2 regions of the Streptomyces hazeniae genome follow, and region 2 is predicted to be linked to the other one. Evidence: riboswitches for the same ligand, from Rfam matches in the RefSeq annotation. Region 2 holds a riboswitch; the other holds the start of a gene.
What was found. Region 2 has a riboswitch for cyclic di-AMP ahead of RM572_RS01255 (transglycosylase family protein). Riboswitches for the same ligand answer to the same signal wherever they lie in the genome.
Positions count from the first base shown of each region.

Region 1: it holds a riboswitch for cyclic di-AMP, as region 2 does, so the genes downstream of both, RM572_RS02925 (transglycosylase family protein) here and RM572_RS01255 (transglycosylase family protein) in region 2, are expected to answer to the same signal.

Region 1 is NZ_JAVREQ010000001.1:722,780-725,959, reverse strand. Features, by position in the region: gene RM572_RS02930 (aminoglycoside phosphotransferase family protein) at 1-492, opposite strand, end outside; gene RM572_RS02925 (transglycosylase family protein) at 1,074-1,736, opposite strand; cyclic di-AMP (ydaO/yuaA leader) riboswitch at 1,739-1,896, opposite strand; gene RM572_RS02920 (response regulator transcription factor) at 2,698-3,180, shown strand, end outside.
Region 2 is NZ_JAVREQ010000001.1:225,379-228,558, reverse strand. Features, by position in the region: gene RM572_RS01255 (transglycosylase family protein) at 1-1,090, opposite strand, end outside; cyclic di-AMP (ydaO/yuaA leader) riboswitch at 1,096-1,278, opposite strand; gene RM572_RS01250 (response regulator) at 1,666-2,478, opposite strand; gene RM572_RS01245 (oxidoreductase) at 2,475-3,180, opposite strand, start outside.

The sequences.
Region 1 (3,180 bases), 500 kb from region 2:
CAGTTCCGCGGCGTCCTTGAGCAGTTGCTCCTCCCAGGCGTCGGCCCGGTCCCGCAGCCTCGGCAGGCCGGGCGGAGCCGGCACGGCGAGCCGGCGGCTGAGCTGTCCGGCGACCTCCATCACCTCGTCGCCGTCCGCGACGTCGGCCAGCGTCGAGGGGCGGGCCCGCTCGAGGAGCATGGCGCACCGGTCGTCGTCGCGTTCGTGGAGCAGGACGGCCCCGCGCCCGGCCCATACCGCGAACGCGTCCGGCTCGTGGACGCGGTCGGGGTGCGGGAACGACACCTTCAGCACGCAGCGCCGCCCGGCGGGCCCGGACACCGGGAGGACCATCCCGATGCCGCCGTGCGCCGCCTCGCCGTCCGGTACGCAGTCCCACTGGCCCAGCAGGGCCTCCACGAGGCCCGGCAGGTCCGCCAGCCATCTCTTGCCGGAGGCTCCCTCGCGGTCGACGATGCTCCGCGCGAACAGCAGCGGGATTTCACGTGTCATCGGTGCAACGTACGGCCGCGCGCGGAGGGGCGGCGCCCCGTCGTCGCGGATGTAGGAGAACCACTGAGCGCCCCGCAGGGGCGGAACGGGGGGCGTGCTCGCTGGAGTCGGACGTCAACGCGCCGTGAACTTTGCCGGGTTCTGGCAATGTGCGAGTCCTGCGCTGCATGTCACGATGAGGCCCGCAAGGCAGCCGGCACGGGGGTGCGGCGCAGGAGTCCTCGGCGCGTCAAGCGCCGGGTTTCCCTCGCCGGTCCGATCGGGTCCGCCCACGGGAGGGGATCGGACACCGGCTGTCTGTGCAGGTGAAAGGCGTGGGCGCCGATACCTCCCACGGGGGTGGGGGTATCGGCGCCGGCACGCCGGAGCCGCCCGCGGCCCGAGGGGGGGGTCGTGCCGGGGAGGTCCCGGTGCGCCCGGCCGGGGGGAGGGCGATTGCCGGGCCTGGTTGCCCGGTTCTTGCCTCGGGGGAGGAGGACGGGGGAGGAGACGGGGGAGCGGTCCGCGCCTGCGCCGGAGGGGGAGCCGGGCGGGCGCGGACCGCGGAGCCGGAAAGGTCGTGCGGGTGGCCTGACGGCGGGTCAGCGGATCACGAGCTGCTGACCGGGAAGAATGAAATCGGGGTCGTCGCCGACGACCGAGCGGTTGTCCTCGTAGATCTGCTGCCAGGTGGTGCCGTAGGCGACGGCGATGGCGCCGAGGGTGTCACCCGAGCGGACGGTGTAGTCCGACCCGGTCGGCTGCACCGGTTGCACGGGCTGGGACTGCTGCTGGGGAGCCGACGGTGCCGCCGGCTCCGGCGCCTGCTGCTCCGGCGCCTGCTGCTCCGGCGCGCCGGTGTCGGGGGCCACCTCCGCGGGGGGAGCCCCTGCGGTCAGCCCGCCCTCGCTGCCGCAGACCGGCCAGGCGCCCGGGCCCTGCATCTCCAGCAGTTTCTCGGCCACGGCGATCTGCTCCTGCTTGCTGGCCAGGTCCGCACGCGGTGCGTACTGCGTGCCGCCGGCGGCCTCCCAGCTGGACTGGGAGAACTGCAGCCCGCCGTAGTAGCCGTTGCCGGTGTTGATCCGCCAGTTTCCGCTGGACTCGCATGCGGCGACCTGTTCCCAGGTGTCGACGGAAGCGGCTCTGGCGTTGGACGCCGACATCAGCGGAAGCGCGACCGCGGCTCCCGCCGTGCTCACCAGGGCCGCGACGCGTGCGCGGGTGCTGGACAGGTGTGCCCGGTACTTGCCAGTGAACAGCATGTTCGTCTCCTCACCGACGCCTGCGAGGTGAGCTGTCGGGCTCGGGCCGGAGAGTGCCCGTCCGTCCGCTGACGCGGGCGGATACGCCCCGAGCCGCTCCCTCCTTCGGGTGCGGCGGCCTACCTGGGTCCCCCGCTCCTGCCTACGGCGCTCACGCGACGAAGTGTCCCCGGCCGCCGGCAGGATTCGGCGTGACGGCCGCGGTGCCCGTCAGGCGACGAGCGATGCGACCGTAAGCACATCGCACCGGAGTGTTCAAAAACCGACATACAGGGCGTCCGGGCGTTCCGGTGTTGCGCCGAACCGGTGATTCCGCAGGTGGTGACGGTGTGTCGGACGTGCCTGCCGCCGCGGGAGCGTCACTCCTCTGGAGGGAGGCCGAACGCGCCGCCGCAGGCCTTCTCCTGACGTGGCGTCGAGCCGGCCGGTCGCGCTCGGGGGTCGGTTCGCCGGGAGGGAGGGGCCGGACGTTCACCTTGTGAAGAGACGGAGTGCGACCGTGGAAGTGCCGGGCCGGAGTCGTGGGTGTTACAGCTGATGCGCACGTGTCGGCTACGTGTGGGTAGCACACCGGAGAAGCTCAGGTCCAGCTCAAATCGCCATCGGCCTTCCCGGCATAGCGGGAGGTAGGGCGACATCCCGGGCGCCTTCTCTTTGTGAAGGGCCATTGACCGGTCTCAAGTCGGTCTGTAACTCTACGGAACGCAGGCGGTGTGGTCGACCGCCTTGGATCTCCACCCTGGAGCAACGCCGAACGGGGGTGAACCGACAGGGGTGGAGCACGGCAGAGCGTCCGAGAGGATTCTGCTGTTCGTTTGAATTTGTGCCGACACTGGGGTTGGAGGGTGGCACCCTCCGGGGCGTTATCGCGGTACGGGCCAGTGTATGTTCACATTCAAGCTGGGACTTCGGCGTGCCTGGAAACCACGGGCTCACCGGGTCCACGCGGGGAGTTCAAGCAGTGACAATTCGCATCCTAGTGGCCGACGAACGTCGCCTGATCTCGGAGACCCTGGCCGAAACCCTCAAGCAGGTACGGGACTTCGACGTCGTGGAGACCGTCAACGACAGCCGGCAGATCGTCCCGGCGGTGCTGCGCGTACGTCCCACCGTCGCCGTCCTCGGCGCGACCACCACGGGTCGCGACGAACTCCACCTCGCCGACGAACTGCGCGCCGCCGCACCCGACTGCGGCATCGCCGTCATCGCGGCCGAGCCCAGCAGAGCGGTCCTGGACCGCGCCGTGGCCGGCGTCTTCAGCGTCATCCCGAACCACGCCCGTTTAACTCATCTGGTGCATGCCATCCGGGGCATCGTGGCGGGTTGTCCGACGATCGACCCGTCCCTGCTCCGCCCTCCCTCCCGCAACAGCCGCCAGCTGAACGACCGGGAGAGAGAAGTGCTGAGACTGACGGCCGGCGGAGCACCGATCAAGGAGATCGCC
Region 2 (3,180 bases):
CGGACAGCGAGGACAGGTGGCCGTACTGGCTGTACCGGCCGTCCTCGTGCTGGATGACGACCTGGTTGCCGTACGAACCGGCCCAGCCGGCGGAGACGACCGTGCCGTTGGCGACGGACTTCACCGTGGTGCCGGTGGAGGCGGCGAAGTCCACACCGGTGTGGTAGCCGCTGGACCAGCTGGCGCCGGTCTGGTGGTACGGGGTGCTCGTGGCGGCCTCGACCGGAGCGGAGAAGCCGCCGGCGGCGCTCTCGGCCTGGGAGGTGTCCGCGGACTCCGCGGCGGCGGAGGCCGCGTCGGAGCTGCCGGAGTCCTGCTTCGGCGCCGGAGCCTTCTTCTCGGTCTTCTCGGGCTTCTCGGCGGTCTCCTTCTTCGGCGCCTCGCTCTGCGTGGCGCCGGCGGCGGAGCCGTTCAGGCTGAGCTCCTGGCCCGGGTAGATCAGGTCCGGGTTGCCGCCGATGACCTCGCGGTTGCCGTCGTAGACGGTGTTCCAGCCGCCGTCCACGTCGTGCGCGTTGGCGATCTTGAACAGGGTGTCGCCGCTGACCACGGTGTAGCTCTCGGTCTTGGCGTCCTTCGGGGCCTTCGTGTCCCGGGCACCGGTGTCGGCCTTCGGGGCGGCCTGCTTCGGGGCCTCGGCGGTCTCGGCCTTCGAGGCGGCGGCGTCCTCGCCACCACCGTTCGGGTCGATCTGCGGGTCGCCGCTGTTCTGCTGCAGGCCGGCCTGCGGGCCGCAGTTGGGCCAGGCGCCCGGGCCCTGGAGGGCGAGCAGCTTCTCGGCGGCGGCTATCTGCTGGTCCTTGGTGGCGAGGTCGGCGCGGGGCGCGAACTCGGTGCCGCCGGCGGCCTCCCAGCTGGACTGGGTGAACTGCAGGCCGCCGTAGAAGCCGTTGCCGGTGTTGATGCTCCAGTTACCGGTGGACTCGCACTGGGCGACCTTGTCCCAGGTGTCCACGGAGGCGGCCTGGGCGCCGCCGGCGGTCACGAGCGGAAGGGCGATGCCGGCGCCGCCCGCGGTCAGGGCGAGGGCGGTGGCGCGGCGGGTGAAACGCTGCGTCTTGGAGCGACGATGACGTCCGCGTGCAGACATGGCTGTGGTCCTCTCCTACGCCTGCGAGGTGAGCTGTCGGGTTCGGGCTGGAGTTGCCCGGTCGCCTGTGCGAGCGCATGAGCGGCACTCGCTGCGACTTCACCCCAAGCCGTCCGGTGACGTACCGGCGCGGCACTTACCTTGGGTCCCCCACTCCTGCCGTTCGTGGGTCACGGGTGGCTCCTGCTCCGGGCGGCAGGACTCGGCGTCCCGGCTCAGGGCCGCCGCACGAGCGCGGCGGCGGAGGGAACCAAAACACAGGGATTCGGATTGCGGCAAGAAAGTCGGGTTTACGGACGGTCTTCACACGGGCTTCACGCCACTCCGACACGACTGTGTGCTGCTGTCCGTTTTCGCTGAGTTGTCGCGATCTTCGTATGTCGAGTGCTCAACTCGCCGCTATGAAGGGGGAGTTGAGAAAGCCCTGAATTTCGGTCCGGTGTGCGGCGCGCCCCGTCGAGACCGTGCTGTTATTCGCGTCACGCCGCGAGGAGCAGACCGCCAATATCCATACCGAAACGCCAAATGGGACGTAACGGGCTTCCCTGCGGTAATGCGTCGATCTCGTCCGGGTCTCAGTCCCGTCCGGTCCGGGGTGGCGTGGTGCCCGGGAGGCGGTACCGACGCTCGGGGCGACCCGTGGTGCCGTACCGCAGGGACACCTCGGCCTCGCCGCCGGCCGCGAAGTGCTCCAGATAGCGCCGCGCGCTCACCCGGGAGAGCCCGCTCAGCTCCGCGCACTCGGCCGCCGAGAGGTCTCCCGGCGCCTCCTTGAGCGCCCGCCGTACGAGCGCCGCGGTCTGCGCGGTCAGCCCCTTGGGGAGGGCCGGTCGCTCGCGCGGCGGCGCGGCGGCTCGCGGATCCCCGGCGGGGGAGCCGAAGACCCGGTCGACCTCCGCCTGTCCGGCCTCTCCCGCCGCAGCGAGTGCCGCCAGCTCGCGTCGCCGCTGCGCGTAGGCGAGCAGCCGCTCCCGCAGGGTCCTGCTCTCGAACGGCTTGATGATGTAGTGCACGGCCCCGCCGAGCTGGGCTCCGCGCACGGTCTCCACGTCGCGTGCGGCGGTGACCACCAGGACGTCCACCCCGGGGGCGGCGGGCGCGGTGCCCGTCGTCTCCTCGCCGGGGTCGCCCCGCAGCGCGCGCAGGACGTCCAGTCCCGACATGTCCGGCAGGTAGATGTCCAGCAGCACCAGGTCCGGGCGCAGTGCGCGCACCGCCGTCAGTGCCTCGGCGCCGGTCCGGGCCTCCCCGGCGACGGCGAATCCGGGGGTCTGCTCGACCATCGCACGGTGCAGCCGGGCGACCATGAAGTCGTCGTCCACGACGAGCACCCGCACCGTCGGCCTCTCGCCCGGTCCGTTATGTCCCGATGTGTGGTGGTGTGTCATTCCAGAGCCTCGTAGTGCACGCCCGTCAGCTCCTCGGACGCCTCCCACAGCCTCCGGGCCATCGCCGGATCCCGCGCCCAGGGCGCCCGCCAGGCTGCGCCCGGCGCGCCGCGCAGCCCCAGCAGTCGCGGCCCCACGAAGGCCCCGGGACCCACCTCCGCGGAGGTGGCGGCGTAGAGCGTGGCCGCCGCGCCCAGCTCGGCCGACGAACCGACGAGTGAGTTCGCGGCCCGCATCAGCCGCTCGCCGGTCCGGTCGCCCCTCAGCCGGGGCCCCTTGGTCTGCAGCTCGGTCGACGCGTATCCGGGGTGGGCGGCCGCCACGACCATGCCGTGCTCCCGGGTGCGGCGCGCCAGCTCCAGCGTGAAGAGCAGGTTCGCCGTCTTCGAGCGCCCGTACGCCGTCCAGCGCCGGTAGCCGCGCTCGCTGTTCAGGTCCGCCGGATCGATGCCCGAGACGACGTGCACGAGGCTGGAGACGTTCACGACCCGTGCGTCGCCGGCCGCCAGCAGCCGTTCCGTGAGCAGACCGGTGAGCGCGAAGTGCCCGAGGTGGTTGACGCCGAACTGCATCTCGAAGCCGTCGGCGGTCAGCGAGTGCGGGATCGCCATCAGCCCCGCGTTGTTGACCAGCAGGTGCAGCGGCTTGTCCGGCATCCCGGCCGCGAACTCGCGGATGCTGCCCAGGTCGGCCAGGTCCAGC